DNA from 4 places in the Lysinibacillus sp. F12 genome. Region 4 is predicted to be linked to each of the others. Evidence: riboswitches for the same ligand, from Rfam matches in the RefSeq annotation. Region 4 holds a riboswitch; each other region holds the start of a gene.

Evidence for each region. A riboswitch is a leader RNA that binds a small molecule or an ion and turns the genes downstream of it on or off. The one in region 4 is predicted to bind thiamine pyrophosphate.
Region 1: it holds a riboswitch for thiamine pyrophosphate, as region 4 does, so the genes downstream of both, thiM (hydroxyethylthiazole kinase) here and AC3CH7_RS08370 (ABC transporter substrate-binding protein) in region 4, are expected to answer to the same signal.
Region 2: it holds a riboswitch for thiamine pyrophosphate, as region 4 does, so the genes downstream of both, AC3CH7_RS17460 (ABC transporter substrate-binding protein) here and AC3CH7_RS08370 (ABC transporter substrate-binding protein) in region 4, are expected to answer to the same signal.
Region 3: it holds a riboswitch for thiamine pyrophosphate, as region 4 does, so the genes downstream of both, thiW (energy coupling factor transporter S component ThiW) here and AC3CH7_RS08370 (ABC transporter substrate-binding protein) in region 4, are expected to answer to the same signal.

What each region holds. Positions count from the first base shown of each region.
Region 1 covers NZ_JBYMLP010000002.1:1,232,952-1,237,568, forward strand. The annotation lists gene sppA (signal peptide peptidase SppA) at 1-668, opposite strand, end outside; gene mbcS (acyl-CoA synthetase MbcS) at 852-2,435, opposite strand; TPP riboswitch at 2,623-2,721, shown strand; gene thiM (hydroxyethylthiazole kinase) at 2,807-3,574, shown strand; gene thiD (bifunctional hydroxymethylpyrimidine kinase/phosphomethylpyrimidine kinase) at 3,562-4,386, shown strand; gene thiE (thiamine phosphate synthase) at 4,376-4,617, shown strand, end outside.
Region 2 covers NZ_JBYMLP010000003.1:708,475-713,091, forward strand. The annotation lists gene AC3CH7_RS17435 (hypothetical protein) at 53-229, shown strand; gene AC3CH7_RS17440 (TatD family hydrolase) at 290-1,039, opposite strand; gene AC3CH7_RS17445 (ABC transporter ATP-binding protein) at 1,029-1,778, opposite strand; gene AC3CH7_RS17450 (ABC transporter permease) at 1,753-2,526, opposite strand; gene AC3CH7_RS17455 (thiamine-binding protein) at 2,523-2,816, opposite strand; gene AC3CH7_RS17460 (ABC transporter substrate-binding protein) at 2,818-3,813, opposite strand; TPP riboswitch at 3,969-4,079, opposite strand; gene parC (DNA topoisomerase IV subunit A) at 4,203-4,617, opposite strand, start outside.
Region 3 covers NZ_JBYMLP010000001.1:1,213,793-1,218,409, reverse strand. The annotation lists gene AC3CH7_RS06140 (VWA domain-containing protein) at 1-2,383, shown strand, start outside; gene thiW (energy coupling factor transporter S component ThiW) at 2,460-2,966, opposite strand; TPP riboswitch at 3,061-3,168, opposite strand; gene AC3CH7_RS06130 (MFS transporter) at 3,228-4,424, opposite strand.
Region 4 covers NZ_JBYMLP010000002.1:274,013-278,629, reverse strand. The annotation lists gene parC (DNA topoisomerase IV subunit A) at 1-1,893, shown strand, start outside; TPP riboswitch at 2,017-2,127, shown strand; gene AC3CH7_RS08370 (ABC transporter substrate-binding protein) at 2,283-3,278, shown strand; gene AC3CH7_RS08365 (thiamine-binding protein) at 3,280-3,573, shown strand; gene AC3CH7_RS08360 (ABC transporter permease) at 3,570-4,343, shown strand; gene AC3CH7_RS08355 (ABC transporter ATP-binding protein) at 4,318-4,617, shown strand, end outside.

The sequences.
Region 1 (4,617 bases), 960 kb from region 4:
TCATTGATCATATCCTGCATCATTGCACGTTCCTCTGGTGTCACATCACGCATTGGACTTAGCATATCCTTATGCTCACCAGATTTAAACGTTTCGAATTTGACACCGACTTTTTCAGCCAATGCTTGATAATTAATAGATTGCATGATAACACCAATTGAGCCTGTTATTGTATCACGATGTGCAAATATTTTGTCTGCTGGAGCTGAAATATAATAACCACCAGATGCTGCCATTGAATCCATTGATACATAAATTGGAATTTGTCTTTCTTCTTTAATTTTTAACAGCTTTTTATAAATTTCAGCAGATTCTTTTACCCCTCCACCAGGAGAGTTAACACTTAAAACAATTCCTTCAATCGTATCATCGTACAAAATACTATCCAATTGTTCTAGGAAAAATTGATGATCATATGCAACAGGCTGCCATAGTGAACTTGAGCCAATATCTTGGATCGTGCCATCCACCTTTAAATAGGCAATCCTTTTATCAAAATTATCCCCTTCGATTACATTTTCATATACATCTAAGTTATTTCCTGCCATTAAACTATCAAAATTACCTAGGAAATCTGCTTTAAATAGCGCAAAAATGGTATTAATCCCCAATGAAAACAGTAAAAGAACACCTGCTACTATTAATGCAACCCACCTTTTAACATTCATCTCTTTCCGCCTCCTTATGACGTAATACGTATGACTTGCTCATTAGTTTCATTTTTTTGCAATAATATGCAATTAGTTTTATTCTATTTATTTCCTCATAATACCTTACCTAAAATTACAAAAAAAATCAAAGTTCATTTCTTTGATGAACTCTGATTTTCGACATTATTTCCTAGGAAATGATTATTGTATACATTTTTTTATTTCTTGTTGCCTTAATTCGACACGTCTAATTTTACCAGATGCAGTTTTGGGTAACTCTGTAACAAATTCAATAGCACGTGGATATTTATAAGGTGCTGTTAATGATTTCACATGATTTTGAAGGGTTTGAATAAGCCCTTGATCACCATTAACACCATACTGCAGGATAATAAATGCTTTAACGATGTTCCCGCGAACTCTATCAGGGCTTGCAATGACAGCAACCTCTTTCACAGTCGGATGCTTCATCAACGCATCCTCCACTTCAAAGGGTCCAATTGTGTAACCTGAGGAAATAATGACATCATCCCCGCGTCCTTCAAACCAAAAGTAGCCGTCCGCATCTTTATAAGCTCGATCCCCTGTTATATACCAATCACCACGAAATTGTAAATTTGTACGTTCTGGATCATTTAAATATCTTTTAAAGAGTGCAGGTGTTTCTCGATGAACGGCAATATCACCTACTTCTCCTATAGCTACTGGCTCACCAAAATCGTCTATAATTTCAACGGTGTTGCCAGGGGTAGGCTTCCCCATCGAACCAACTCTTGCCTCCATACCTACCATAGTCCCTACCAGTAAGGTATTTTCTGTTTGACCATAACCATCTCGCACCTGTAGATGAAAAGTATCCGCGAATTTTTTTATAACTTCACTGTTCAAGGGCTCACCTGCTGAAACAGCTTGTCGAATTGAACTGATATCATACTCCTGTAAATTGTCAAGTGCTGCCATAAAACGATATTCAGTCGGTGTACAACATAAGATATTCATTTTAAATTTTTCAAGCAATGTTAAATAGGTTGCCGCATCAAACTTTCCTTTATAGACAAAAGCAGTGGCACCACTGCCTAAAATGGCGAGAAACGGGCTCCAAATCCATTTTTGCCATCCTGGTGCTGCGGTTGCCCATACAATATCATTTTCTTGTACTCCTAGCCAATGAGGAGCTGTTGTCCGTAAATGTGCATAGCCCCAGCTATGCGTATGCACTGCAGCTTTCGGATTTCCTGTTGTGCCACTTGTATAAGCTAAAAATGCATGGTCTGTACTTTTTGTTGGTGTAGAACTTATGTAAGTTGTTGGTTGCTTTCGCATTATATCTAACAATGGCTGCCATGGCTCATGAGCATTTCCAATAACAAATAGCTGCACCTCTTGTAAATTTTCTACTTGATCAAATTGCTGAATGTAAGGCTCAAAGGCCACAATTGCTTTAGCATCGGCATGATGAATACGATACTCAATATCTTTTGTTCTTAGCATTTCAGAGCTTGGAATGATTGTTAAACCCGCTTTTAATGCAGCAATATAGACAATGTATGCTTCTACTGAGCGTGGTACCATCACTAAAATGACATCACCTTTAGTTAATCCATTTTTTGTAAAGACATGTGCCGCCTGATTCGCTCTTTCAAGTAAATGTGCGTAGGTGATAAATTGTACATCAGAATGCTCTTCATAAATTATCAATGCATTTTTAGTTGAATCCTTAGCATATTTTTCAAATTCATCAGTTATGTTATACCATTCTGGTGCTACTAATTCTTGTCTTTTCATGGCAAATGCCCCCTTTTGATAAGACACATTATACTCCTTTCTTAGAATTTTCAATGGTTTACACTTGATTTGAGTAAAGTCATGACAACTATCATACTTACCTATATGGCATCAGTCACGTTTTGTTGATAGGAAAACTTGCTATTGAATACATATGAAAAGTATGGTACATTTTGGTCAACTAAAAGCAAGATTGCAGGGGGACTCATAAAGAGTTGAGAAGGTAAAACCTGACCCTTTGAACCTGTTAGTTAATACTGACGTAGGGAGCAATGAACATCTTTTTTTCAGATGAAAGGCTCTTTTTCGTGCATTTTTACACAAAAGAGCCTTTTTTGCGTGCTTACGTCCACCCATGAAGGAGGACTAAAATGATTTTTCAAACGATTCGTCAACAACAACCGCTTATACACTGTATAACTAATTATGTTGTGGCTAATTTCCAAGCAAATGGCTTATTGGCATTAGGTGCCTCTCCTGTCATGGCTGATGACAGCCATGAGGTAGAAGAAATGGTCGCCATTGCAGAAGCTCTTTTAATCAATATTGGTACACTGAATGATCGAACAAAGGAAGCGATGCTGTTAGCAGGAAAAAAGGCAAATACCCTTAGTATTCCTGTTATATTAGATCCAGTTGGCGCAGGTGCCACAGTTTATCGCAAGGAAACCGTACACCTATTACTTACAGACATACAATTTGCGGTCATACGCTGTAACAAGGGAGAACTTGCGGCATTAGTGAATGTGGAATGGCAACAAAAAGGTGTTGATAGTGGTGATGGATTTATTGACATAGAAACAGAAGCAACATTATTGGCTCAACGCTACAACTGTATAGTCATTGTTACAGGCGAACATGATTTTATGACAGACGGTGTGCAGAGCCAATGGATAACTGGTGGAAATTCACAAATGACAGAAGTCACTGGTACAGGCTGTTTACTTAGTGCTATATGTGGAGCCGCCTACTGTTCAGGAGAAGATCCATACAGTCAATTAGTGGAAACCCTCACTTACTACAAAAAAGCAGCTGAGCTAGCATCAGCCTTTACAGAGGATATCGGGGATATTCAAATTGCTTTGCTAAATGCCCTTCATCGTCTTTCAAAGGAGGGTGAGGCTTCATGCATATTGTAACGACAATTGCAGGCTCAGATAGTGGTGGTGGCGCTGGTATTCAGGCTGATTTAAAAACATTCCAGGAATTAGGGGTTTTCGGTACCTCAGTTATTACAGCTTTAACTGCTCAAAACACACGAGGTGTAACAGGGGTTTTCCCAATTGAAGTTGATTTTGTTGAAAAACAATTTCATGCATTACTAGAAGATTTTTCGATTGCTGCGATTAAAACGGGGATGCTTTATTCCTCGGATATTATTCAGACAATCGCACACATTTTACAGGATTTAAAAATCCCACTAATTGTTGATCCAGTTATGATTGCAAAAGGTGGAGAAAACTTATTGCAGCAAGAGGCTATTGAAGCCATGCGCATTTCTTTACTACCACTTGCTACAATTGTGACACCAAATATACCAGAAGCAGAGGCACTTACTGGAAGAAAAATAAATCAATTCTCTGATATGGAGAAGGTCGCTCAATGCTTTTTCCAACTAGGTGTTCACTGTGTCATCATTAAAGGTGGGCATCTCCCCAATTCGTTATATGCGATTGATTATGTATTTATAAAAAATGACAAATATTTTTCCATGCAGTCTCCTCGTATTCCAACGAAAAACACACATGGTACAGGTTGTACATTTTCAGCAGCTCTCACTGCTTTTATTGCTCAAGGTTTGACAATTGAAAAAGCTGTTATTGAAGCTAAAAAATTTATACAATTAGCTATTATGCATGATTTAGCCATTGGTAATGGTCATGGCCCTACAAATCATTTTGCTTATCGGCTGCATAATGGTGCCTGCGAGGTGAAGTTAGTTGAAACGTGAGGATTTACAGCTTTATTTTATTATGGGTACAAGCAATGTTTCCCATCAAGAGCCGTTAGTTGTTCTCGAAAAAGCGCTGAGGGCTGGCATAACCATGTTTCAATTACGTGAAAAAGGTCCTTACGCATTAACAGGACTAGCTTATGAGCAATTTGCCCGCCAGTGTCAACAATTATGTCAACATTACCATGTGCCGTTTATTGTTAACGATGACGTGGATCTAGCAGTACG
Region 2 (4,617 bases), on a different contig from region 4:
TTACTTTTTCATTCATTTTCGTTACTATAATTGTTAAAAGGAGGGAATGAAAATGGCTCAATCTAGGGCGAAAAAGAAGCGGATGCATATAAAAAGAACTGCTGGCAAGGATGTAGAGAAAAATCGCCAATCCAATTCCTTCAGCACACATGAACGCACCACCAAAACAAAAACAGAGAAATTGATGCATGATTTTACTAAACATAAAAAGCAGTATACGGATAACTAATTGATATCCTATACTGCTTTTATTATTGTAGAAAACATAAGTGGCAATTGCCACGTTACCTTAAAGTCGATAAAAGTTTTTTGTATTCTGAGTGATAATTTTAGCCACTTGCTGAATAGACAATCCCTTGATGGCTGCAATCACCTCAATCGTCGAATGCATCATCCACGGAGACGTTGGTTTATTTGTAAAAGGTCCCTCAAACGACCATGGGCCATCTGTTTCTACCATCATTAAGTCAATCGGGTAGATTTGAATTAGCTGTTGAATTTCCTCTTCATACAATGCATCAGGCGTAATAGAGATAAAATAACCTCGCCGAATCATGCGTTTCATGACTGCCTCGTCCCCTTTAAACCAATGGAAATGAGCCTGACAAAGCTGATGCTTTTCTAGCAAATCGCACACGATGCTAGCATCCTCATATACAGCATGCAACACAATCGGTTTGCCCAATTCCTTAGCCAATACGATAAATCGTTCCAATAAAGCCTCATATGGACGAACATCCAAGGCTTGTTCTTGCCTTAAATAATAGGGTAAACCGACCTCACCAACCGCTACCATGTTATCACGATGCGCGCGAATCCAATCAAATAAAGCCTTCTCTTCTATTTCATCCAGTAAAGGCTGTTCAGGATGAAACCCAAAAGCCGCCTTCACCTTGGGATAGACCTTCGCTAAATGCAACGTCTTTTGACAGGAGGACAACTGCATACTTACCGCAATTAATGCCTCTACTTCTGCCAATAATGAAGGTATTTCCACGTCCTTATATTGATCTAAATGAATATGGGCATCAATCAACATTCAAATCCCCCTTTTCTTCCTGTAAATACGTGAATAACTGTTGCTTCAAGGCTGTGAATGTGGCAGAATGACGAATTTCTTCTTTGCGGGGGCGCTCAAATGGCACAATCATTTCTTTTTTCACTGTTGCAGGCCGTTTCGATAAAACAATTATACGATCGGCTAAAAAGAGGGCCTCTTCAATACTATGTGTGACGAATAAGATAGATTTTTTATGCTCTTCCCAAATGGATAGGAGCCATGCCTGCATTTCCAGTCTTGTAAATTCATCAAGCGCAGAAAATGGTTCATCTAGACATAAAATAGGTTTATCACTGACAATGGCACGGATAAAAGACACACGTTGTTGCATCCCTCCCGAGAGCTCGTATGGGTAAGCTTGACTAAAGGAAGCAAGCCCCACCTTTTCAAGCCAACCTTTTGCACGTTCAACATTTGGATTTTGCTGTAATTCCTCGACAATTGTTACATTCTCTAAAATAGTACGCCAAGGAAGTAAACAAGGCTGCTGTGGCATATAGCCAATTGCGCCTCTTTTTTGCTGAATCTCCTCTCCATTTAATAAAATCGTCCCTTGATCAACCAAAGAGACCCCACCAATTAATTGAAAAAGGGTACTCTTACCACTGCCAGATGGTCCTACTATGGCCACAAACTCACCATCCTTGACATCAAAGGAAACATGGTCAAGTACATGTAGACTGTCAAAGGATTTAGCGATGTTTTGAATGCTGAGCATGATAACCTCTCCCCTTTACCATTAATTTTTCAAGCAAGCGGATACTACTAAACAACAATAAGCTTAGCAAGACAATCGCAAAAATGGCGACAAACACTCGATCTGTACGGAAGGAAGATTGTGCTAAGGTCATGTATACGCCTATTCCCTTTTTTGCACCAAGCCATTCCGCAATAACTGCTCCCATTACACTATAGGTAGCAGCAATTTTTATGCCCGAGAAAATTGCCGGATAGGCATGTGGCCATTCTAATTTCCAAAACGTTTGGGCCTTCGTTGCTCCAATCATTTCGAAGTAATGCTTTAACTCGGGTGCTGTTTGACGAAAACCGTCCATTGCCGCAATGACAATAGGGAAAAAGCATACTAGACAAATAATGATGAGCTTTGGTAATAAGCCAAAGCCAAACCAAATAATAAGTAACGGCGCCAATACAAGAATGGGTATATTTTGCGACATAATGAGAATCGGATAAAATAACGACCGAATGAAAGTAAAACGATGCAAAACAATCGCCACGGTTAGACCACAGCCAACCCCAATAGCAAGTCCAAGTAAAGCTAATTCCACAGTAGCCAGGGCATGTGGCAGAAACGTTTGATATGATTGAAAGCCTTCCTTTAAGATTATGCTTGGTGCTGGTAGGAGCCAGGAAGGAACATCAGCGATATGCACAACAAGCTCCCATATGAATAAGAGGAAGGCGATAAACATTATCGTCCTTCCCTTTTGTAATGCCCGTTTCATGACTGATATTTCTCCGTTAATGTAGCCATGGTAATCCCATTTGGTTGATATAAAATTTTTACTTGTGTAATGACATTAATGGCTCCTAGCTCGACCATCTTAACATTCATTTTTTCAATGATTTGAAGAAGCGTTGTAAGCTCACCTTCCATTGTTGTTTCAAGGGGATGAACCTCATAGTTCACACCAGATGCATCAATAACCGCAATGGCCGCATCCACATAAGGAATGACATCCTCGTATTTCTCTGTCTTTGGAATGATTTGGACACTGATTAATGAATTTGCCATGTTAATTGGCCTCCTTTTTCGGTAGGAACTCATTCGTAAACGCCTGTTTAGCATCAAATTCGCCCTCTAACACTTTATTACTCGACATCCATTTAGCATAGTTTTCCCACACAGAAAGCTTTTGCTCCCCCCATTGATTAGCGTCATCCTGATACTTATCAGCCAACCACTCTTGACTTTTATGCACTAACTCCTTATCTAAGTCTGGTGCCGCTTCTAGTAAAATATCAGCCGCTTCATTCGGATGCTCGATGGCATATTCATAGCCCTTCGATGCAGCTGCAACAAAAGCTTTGACGCTGTCTGGATTGTTTTGAATCATTTTTTCATTGGTTGCTAAAACAGGTGTATAGTAATCTAACTGATCACTATAGTCCGTTAAATACAGCATATTAATTTTTTCCCCACGAAGCTCTGCCTCAATACCTGTCCATGCATAATAAATCCAAGCAAAGTCGATGTCCTTTTTCATCATCGTAAAGAAATCTAAATCTCCCGCATTGACAATGTCTAATTTATTAATATCAGCGTTTTCTTTTTGCATTAATGATTGTAATACCGCTTGTTCGAGAGGTGCTCCCCAGCCCCCATATGTTTTTCCTTCAAAGTCCTTTGGAGAGGTAATACCCTTTGACGCTACAGAAGCAAATCCAGATGTATTATGCTGGATGATGGCCGCTATCGAAACAAGTGGCACATCCTGAACACGAGCCTGTGTAATGCCCTCCTGATAACTCACGCCAAATTCTGCCTTACCAGAAGCTACGAGCTGATCGGCTCCTGCCTCTCCTGGCATTATAATATCAACATCTAAGCCTACTTCTTCAAAATAACCGAGCTTTTTCGCAACATACAATCCTGTATGATTCGTATTCGGTGTCCAATCGAGTACCACTGATACCTTTTTCTTTGTATCAGCAGACTGCTTGTCCTCCTTGTCGCTACAGCCTACTAACGTCAATAGAGTAGCTAATAGGATAAATAACCATTTTTTCATGCTAGGTCCTCCCAGTTTGTAATATGAAAGTGTTCATGAATGAATGTTGTCACCAGAAGAAAGCGTATTATACGGTTGGTAAGATATTGCTTAGAAAATAAAAAAACGCCTAGGATTCCTCCCAGACGTATTGCAATCAATCTCCAAAACATTTGCTTTTTTGAATAGATGTTCCCTACGCTGGTACGAGCCAAATCAGGTTCAAAGGGTCAGTGTCTATCGGACACAATCTCAGCTAGCCATAACTAGCCCCCCTACATTCTTTCGCTATGAACTTTTCGATGTTTATTATACCCATAGTTGATCTTAAATGACAAGATGCTAATTTTGGATAGTTGTGCCACTATAAACAAATAGCCCAGCTCTACTTATAGAGACTGGGCATGATGTTAGCTTGTTTTTTGTTCTTTTTTGGCCGTTAAAACATGTGAGATGGCTCCATCTGTTGCAATGTCCACTTTAAATGAACCATTAGAATGGCGATCAGCGCGCGTCAATGCATGGACATCGATAACCTCTTGTATGCCTTTTTCAGTTTCAATCACAACCTGCTCATCGTCTGTTGCTTGAATAACAGCGACAATTCGATGAGGATTTGCTTTTAATTCTGTAAGGACTTTAAGTCCACGCTTGGCACGACTTGCTATTTCTACCTCTGCGACATTCATTTTCTTTACAGCCCCTCGTTGTGTCACAATAACGACATATTGTGTTTCGTCTGGCTGTAGGACATTGACCCCGACTAAAGCTTCTCCATCTTTTAGCGTAATACCTTTAACACCGCCCGTTTTCACTCCAGTAACT
Region 3 (4,617 bases), on a different contig from region 4:
TGACCGCTCAGCTTCCATGAATGGGACTGAAGATGAGATGGTACAGTTTATACAGGATAGTTTACAATCGAAAAAAGATGAACAGCTTGCAGGGCTGTATTCATTCTCATCAACATTACAAACAGAAGCCATTATGACTAAAACATTAAAGGAAGTACCAAAGTTTACGGAAATAAAGGCTACTGATCAAACGAATATAGAACAAAGCCTGCAACTTGCCACAGGTATTATAGATCCGAAAAAAGCAACACGCCTTGTGCTATTAACAGATGGCAATGAGACAAAGGGAAGTGCTTTAGATTTCGCCACGAAGTTTAAAGGCTCCAATATTAGTGTGGATGTTGTGCCCTTCAGTCAGCCTGTTGTGAATGATGTTTCATTAAAAAGCTTTGTGTCCCCACAAGTTGCCTATGTAGGTGAGCAACAACAACTGGTAACAGAAGTGCATGCAACAACAGCTGGACAAGGCGAGCTATTATTATATGAAAATGATGAACTGATTCATCGTGAGGGAGTCGAGCTAGCCGAAGGAACGAATATGTTTACCTATAAACATGCAGCGACTGGTGAAGGGCTGGTGAAATATGAAGCCGTTGTTCAAGTAGGACAGGACGCAATATTTGAAAACAATAAATTAACAAGTGTCACAATGGTACAAAGCGAACCACATTTACTCATTGTGAATGGCTATGAAACAGCTTCACCAATAGCGGCGGCACTTGGTCAGCAATCAATAGGCTATGATGTAAAATCACCTGAAAGCTTGCCAAATGAACTCTCCAGTTATTTGCAATATAATGCCATTATTTTTGATAATGTACCGGGACATTTAGTCGGTGAGGCAAAAATGAGTGTGATAGAGCAAGCAGTCAAAAACTTTGGTGTTGGTTTTGCAATGGTGGGTGGAGAAAATAGCTTTGGTTTAGGTGGTTATTTTAAAACACCAATTGAAACTTTATTACCTGTTGAAATGGAGATAAAGGGGAAAGAACAATTACCTTCACTAGGACTTGTCATTGTACTAGACCGTTCTGGCAGTATGTCAGGATCCAAGCTAGAGCTTGCAAAGGAAGCGGCTGCACGATCAGTTGAAATGCTACGTGATGAAGATACATTAGGATTTATAGCATTTGATGATCGTCCTTGGGAAATTATAGAGACTGGACCTTTGAATAATAAAGAAGAGGCAGTGGATACCATTTTATCCGTTACACCAGGAGGCGGAACAGAAATCTATGGTTCACTTGCAAAAGCATATGAAAACCTAGCAGATATGAAACTGCAACGTAAGCATATTATTCTTTTAACGGATGGACAATCGCAGCCAGGAAATTATGACGATTTAATTGAACAAGGAAAAGATAACGGAATAACCTTATCGACAGTAGCTATTGGTCAAGACGCGGATGCAAACTTATTGGAAGCTCTGAGTGAGATGGGGAGTGGACGTTTCTACAATGTTATCGATGAGCAAACTATTCCGTCCATTTTATCTCGTGAAACGGCCATGATTTCCCGTACGTACATTGAAGATAATCCATTCTATCCTGTACTGTATAATGCAGGGGGATGGAATACGCTATTTGCCAATGGCGTTCCACAAATGAATGCTTATATTGGAACAACCGCAAAGCAGGGTGCTACCGTCGTGGCTGAAAGCGAAAAGGAAGATCCAGTATTAGCACAATGGCAATACGGTCTTGGCAAAACATTCGCATTTACTTCTGATTCAACAGGAAAGTGGTCAGGAGACTGGGCAAGATGGCAGGACTGGGGCACATTTTGGCAAACGCTTATTTCGCAAATGCTCCCAAGTTATAATGACGTTGCCTACGATGTAAGAGTAGAATCAGATGGATCCTTTATGATTACAGACCCTACAAATGAAGCAGCATTTTTAGATATTGTGGCTGTTAATGAAGCGGGTGAAGAGCTAGACACACAGCTTGAAACTATATCAGCCTCTCAGGTGCGAGCTGTGGTACAAGCTGAGCCGGGGTTAATCTTCTTCCGTATCGCTGATGAAAAGGAAACGATTTATCAGGCGGGATTAAGTGTTCCTTACAGCGCTGAATATGAACTTCTTCCTGTTAATGATAAATTAATAGAAGAAATAACCGAACAAACAGGTGGTGCTGTTTTAAAAGAACCACAAGAAGTGTTCCGTGACTTTACAAAGCAAGGGGCGGATCGTCAAAACATTGCCACATGGCTTCTCCTTGCAGGTATGCTCTTATTCTTTATTGATATAACAATAAGGCGCTTTGGCTGGAATTTCCTAACGAAGTCGAAGAAAAAGGAGCAACTGGTAGAGGATCTCCCTGTACAAGCAGAAGACACGAATGTAGCACAACTATTAAAGGGTATGAAAAAACGCCAATAATTTAGTTTAGATGAAAGCAGTGCGAATTTCGCACTGCTTTTTGTACATTCATGGAAAAAGAAATCCTTCCACGACACTATTTAATAAAGAGAGTAGGATTAAAATATCTTACTAGCACCGTTTTTCGCAAACTGCTAGCTACTAAAATGCCTAAAATTGCTCCAATTGTACTTGATATTAAAAAGGCAGGCATAAAAAACAAGGCTGCTACGGAAGTTTCCATTAGTACCTTTGCATAGGGCACTGCTACAAGTGATGCTAGAAGACCAGTGCCAATCACTTCACCCAAACCAGCAAACCAAATTTTACCGTTATATTTATAGGCAAGCCCTGCGCATAATGCACCAATAATACTACCAGGAATGGCTAAAAGAGAGCCTGTCCCTGTAAGGATTCGAATAATGGCCGTAACAAAGGCAACTACAACTGTAGATACGGGTCCAAGTATAATGGCTCCTATTACGTTAATAGCGTGCTGCACCGGATAAGCACGAGCAATCCCAGTTGGAATGGAGATAAAAGTAGAACCTGCAATAGCAATCGCTACTAATAAAGCCATAATTGTTAATTTTCTAATAGACATGTTAGGTGTACTCCTTTTCATTTTAGCCACTAGGAAAATGAAAAAAGCCGCTTCCTTCAAACGACAGGAAGCGGCCTTGCTTATACACTGAAAATAGCAAGAAGCGCCACTTCCCTCCGCTAGTATGAACTAGATCAGGTTCGAAGGGTCCGTATATAACCATATACGTCTCAGCCTTTAGAAGACTCCCCTAGTGGTAAGTATTTTTCTATTTTTTAGAAGTGTAACATATTTCAATAAATAGTCAATAAGAGTTACCTATTAATGTGAATCTGGATGCATAAGCTGAGGCGCCTTTTTCAATGTCCAAATCAGGGCAAGGAAGAAGCAAGCTAATAAGATAATGGCACCAAAAATATAAGGACTGTTCATATTCCAGTCAAATAAAAAACCAGCCAAAGCGGGTCCAATCATATTTCCTAGACTCATATAGGCATTATTCAAGCCGGCTGCGAATCCTTGCTCTTTTTCTGCAAGTTTTGATATGAGAGTATTAACAGCTGGACGAATCAACGTTGTCGCCGTAGAGAAGATGGTTGCAACAACTAATATTAGTGCAAAACCAGAAACAAATAATATTAAGAAAATAGCAACGGCCGCAATAAATAAATTGACCAAAACTACTTTCATTTCACCAAACCGTTTAAAGAGTGGCGTAATAATAAACATTTGTACAATTACCCCAAACGCACCACCAACAACTAAAATGATGGCAATATCGCCAGGTGAGTAATTAAATTTCTCTGTCACAAATAGTGATAAGGTCGTTTGGAAGTTAGCAATCCCAAATGAGAATACCATCATAATAATTAACATAACAAAATAAGGCATATGTACAGAGCGAGCCATCTGTTTTACCAGATTATCTTGCTTTTGTCTATTTTGCGCAGTATTTGGCTTTGTAGATGGTAATAAAAAGTAAGATAAAATAGCCGCTAAAATGGCGGCAGCTCCCGCCATGAAAAATGGAAAATGTAAGCTAACCTTTGCAAGGAAACCACCAATTCCAGGGCCAATCATAAAGCCGAAAGACATAGCAGCTCCTAACAAACTCATTCCTTTTCCGCGTTCTTCATAAGTTGTCACGTCTGCTACAAAAGCCATAATAGGAGGTGCTACAAATGCAGAGCCAAGGCCACCTAAAAAACGTGCTAAAAAGAGCATCCATACATCTGTAGAAAGGCCAAAACCGATTTGTGCAAGTCCTGTTAGTATAAGACCGAAAATAATTAAATTTTTCCGCCCATACTGGTCCGAAAGATTCCCAGCAATTGGAGAAAATACGAATTGTGCTAAGGCGAACGTTGCAATAAGCATGCCTAGAACTTGTCCTGCTGCTCCAAATATTCTTAAATATTCAGGCATTACAGGAATAATAATTCCAATACTCCCCATTGCGATAAACATGTTAAACATTAAAATATACAAAGCCGCCTTATTGGACTTCTGCTGGGTCATCGACAAGCCCCCCTTTTTGTAATCAAATATAGTACAGTCTATCATAAAGAATTATGGCTGGCTAATAGTTGAGATTGCTGTAACTGGTTCGATATGTAGAATGATTTTCCAGAAAAGCTTTTATCTCATAAAAATTCGGGGTGTGGAGTGAGGAAGAGAATTGCTTTTTCTAGAGACTTGAAATAGGGAGAGT
Region 4 (4,617 bases):
CCGCATGCATTAGATGAAGTGCTGGATGCTGTTTTGATGCGCTTAGACAAGCCTACTGTGACAGTGGATGAATTGATGACAGTTATCAAGGGTCCTGATTTCCCTACAGGCGGAATTATTCAAGGTGTAGACGGCATTAAAAAGGCATATGAAACAGGGCGCGGTAAAATTATTGTCCGTGCACAAGCTGTGGTCGAACCTATCAAGGGCGGAAAAGAGCAAATTGTCGTTACCGAATTACCATACGATGTGAATAAAGCGAATCTTGTGAAAAAAATTGATGAGCAACGTGTAGATAAACGCCTTGAAGGGATTGCTGAAATTCGTGATGAATCAGATCGTACAGGGTTACGTGTCGTTATCGAGCTGAAAAAGGATGTTCCTGGACAGGGGATTCTACAGTACCTATTTAAAACAACAGATTTACAAGTAGCTTACAATTTTAATATGATTGCCATTCATAATCGTCGTCCAACGATGATGACATTACCATTATTGCTGGATTCCTATATTACTCACCAAAAAGAAGTGGTCACAAATCGTTCTATATATGATTTACAAAAGGCAAAGGATCGCTCCCATATCGTGGATGGCTTAATTAAAGCCCTATCTATTCTAGACGAGGTTATTGCTACGATTCGTTCATCTAACGATAAGAAGGACGCCAAGCTCAATTTACAGGCGAAGTTCGATTTTACTGAGGTACAGGCAGAGGCGATTGTGAGCCTGCAATTATATCGTTTAACGAATACCGATATTACAGAACTCCGTCAAGAACAGGATGACTTAAACAAATTGATTGCCAAGCTAGAAGGAATTTTACAAAGCGAGGCCAAACTTGTACGCGTCATTAAACAAGAATTGCTAGATATTAAAAAACGTTTCACAGAGCCACGTCGCTCGAAAATTGAACAAGAAATAGAAGAAATTAAAATTACATTAGATGTCCTTGTTCCAAGTGAAGAGGTTGTAGTGACTGTCACGAAAGATGGCTATATTAAACGTACATCTACACGATCCCATGCCGCCTCCAACGGTCAAGATTTTGCGATGAAAGATTCCGATTACTTATTGTATGAAGCAAACTTAAATACACAACATCATCTATTGTTATTTACAAATAGAGGGAATTATATTTATCAGCCTGTTCATGAATTACCTGATATTCGCTGGAAGGACCTTGGACAGCATATTTCAAGTATTGTGCCAACAAGTGAAGATGAGTCGATTATTGCAGTCTATGGCTTTGAAACATTTGAACAGCCAAATATGTATATTTTAACTGCTACGAAAGATGGCCAAATTAAACGTTCGCCATTAGCAGATTATGCTGTGACGCGTTATTCGAAGCCAATTAAAACAATGAATGTTAAAGCGGGCGATGCAATGATTTATGCATCGTTTATAACTGATGATGCGGAACTGCTCTTAACAACTGATACGGCCTATGCCATTCGTTTCCCTATTGAAGAACTACCAGTTACTGGAGTGAAAACGGGCGGTGTTAAAGGTATTACGCTAAAAGATGGAGAAGCTTTAGTCGGGGTCAATGTCCTACAGCCAGACGAAACACAATATGTCGTTATTGTGACACAACGAGGGGCTGTAAAGAAAATGAATGTCGCAGAGGTAGAAATAGCAAGTCGTGCCAAGCGTGGACTTAAAGTCCTTACAGAATTAAAAGCAAATCCTCATCGAATTGTCGCTGTTATTCAAGCAACAGACGATGAGCAGGTTGTGATTGAAACTGAAAAAGGCATACAAGAGGTTATCGATGTCCATGCATTGACGCGCGCTGATCGCCATTCTAATGGTTCATTTAAAGTGGACATTGCAACAGATGGAGCCATCTCACATGTTTTAACGGCCAAAAAAGAACAAAAAACAAGCTAACATCATGCCCAGTCTCTATAAGTAGAGCTGGGCTATTTGTTTATAGTGGCACAACTATCCAAAATTAGCATCTTGTCATTTAAGATCAACTATGGGTATAATAAACATCGAAAAGTTCATAGCGAAAGAATGTAGGGGGGCTAGTTATGGCTAGCTGAGATTGTGTCCGATAGACACTGACCCTTTGAACCTGATTTGGCTCGTACCAGCGTAGGGAACATCTATTCAAAAAAGCAAATGTTTTGGAGATTGATTGCAATACGTCTGGGAGGAATCCTAGGCGTTTTTTTATTTTCTAAGCAATATCTTACCAACCGTATAATACGCTTTCTTCTGGTGACAACATTCATTCATGAACACTTTCATATTACAAACTGGGAGGACCTAGCATGAAAAAATGGTTATTTATCCTATTAGCTACTCTATTGACGTTAGTAGGCTGTAGCGACAAGGAGGACAAGCAGTCTGCTGATACAAAGAAAAAGGTATCAGTGGTACTCGATTGGACACCGAATACGAATCATACAGGATTGTATGTTGCGAAAAAGCTCGGTTATTTTGAAGAAGTAGGCTTAGATGTTGATATTATAATGCCAGGAGAGGCAGGAGCCGATCAGCTCGTAGCTTCTGGTAAGGCAGAATTTGGCGTGAGTTATCAGGAGGGCATTACACAGGCTCGTGTTCAGGATGTGCCACTTGTTTCGATAGCGGCCATCATCCAGCATAATACATCTGGATTTGCTTCTGTAGCGTCAAAGGGTATTACCTCTCCAAAGGACTTTGAAGGAAAAACATATGGGGGCTGGGGAGCACCTCTCGAACAAGCGGTATTACAATCATTAATGCAAAAAGAAAACGCTGATATTAATAAATTAGACATTGTCAATGCGGGAGATTTAGATTTCTTTACGATGATGAAAAAGGACATCGACTTTGCTTGGATTTATTATGCATGGACAGGTATTGAGGCAGAGCTTCGTGGGGAAAAAATTAATATGCTGTATTTAACGGACTATAGTGATCAGTTAGATTACTATACACCTGTTTTAGCAACCAATGAAAAAATGATTCAAAACAATCCAGACAGCGTCAAAGCTTTTGTTGCAGCTGCATCGAAGGGCTATGAATATGCCATCGAGCATCCGAATGAAGCGGCTGATATTTTACTAGAAGCGGCACCAGACTTAGATAAGGAGTTAGTGCATAAAAGTCAAGAGTGGTTGGCTGATAAGTATCAGGATGACGCTAATCAATGGGGGGAGCAAAAGCTTTCTGTGTGGGAAAACTATGCTAAATGGATGTCGAGTAATAAAGTGTTAGAGGGCGAATTTGATGCTAAACAGGCGTTTACGAATGAGTTCCTACCGAAAAAGGAGGCCAATTAACATGGCAAATTCATTAATCAGTGTCCAAATCATTCCAAAGACAGAGAAATACGAGGATGTCATTCCTTATGTGGATGCGGCCATTGCGGTTATTGATGCATCTGGTGTGAACTATGAGGTTCATCCCCTTGAAACAACAATGGAAGGTGAGCTTACAACGCTTCTTCAAATCATTGAAAAAATGAATGTTAAGATGGTCGAGCTAGGAGCCATTAATGTCATTACACAAGTAAAAATTTTATATCAACCAAATGGGATTACCATGGCTACATTAACGGAGAAATATCAGTCATGAAACGGGCATTACAAAAGGGAAGGACGATAATGTTTATCGCCTTCCTCTTATTCATATGGGAGCTTGTTGTGCATATCGCTGATGTTCCTTCCTGGCTCCTACCAGCACCAAGCATAATCTTAAAGGAAGGCTTTCAATCATATCAAACGTTTCTGCCACATGCCCTGGCTACTGTGGAATTAGCTTTACTTGGACTTGCTATTGGGGTTGGCTGTGGTCTAACCGTGGCGATTGTTTTGCATCGTTTTACTTTCATTCGGTCGTTATTTTATCCGATTCTCATTATGTCGCAAAATATACCCATTCTTGTATTGGCGCCGTTACTTATTATTTGGTTTGGCTTTGGCTTATTACCAAAGCTCATCATTATTTGTCTAGTATGCTTTTTCCCTATTGTCATTGCGGCAATGGACGGTTTTCGTCAAACAGCACCCGAGTTAAAGCATTACTTCGAAATGATTGGAGCAACGAAGGCCCAAACGTTTTGGAAATTAGAATGGCCACATGCCTATCCGGCAATTTTCTCGGGCATAAAAATTGCTGCTACCTATAGTGTAATGGGAGCAGTTATTGCGGAATGGCTTGGTGCAAAAAAGGGAATAGGCGTATACATGACCTTAGCACAATCTTCCTTCCGTACAGATCGAGTGTTTGTCGCCATTTTTGCGATTGTCTTGCTAAGCTTATTGTTGTTTAGTAGTATCCGCTTGCTTGAAAAATTAATGGTAAAGGGGAGAGGTTATCATGCTCAGCATTCAAAACATCGCTAAATCCTTTGACAGTCTACATGTACTTGACCATGTTTCCTTTGATGTCAAGGATGGTGAGTTTGTGGCCATAGTAGGACCATCTGGCAGTGGTAAGAGTACCCTTTTTCAATTAATTGGTGGGGTCTCTTTGGTTGATCAAGGGACGATTTTATTAAATGGAGAGGAGATTCAGCAAAAAAGAGGCGCAATTGGCTATATGCCACAGCAGCCTTGTTTACTTCCTTGGCGTACTATTTTAGAGAATGTAACAATTGTCGAGGAATTACAGCAAAAT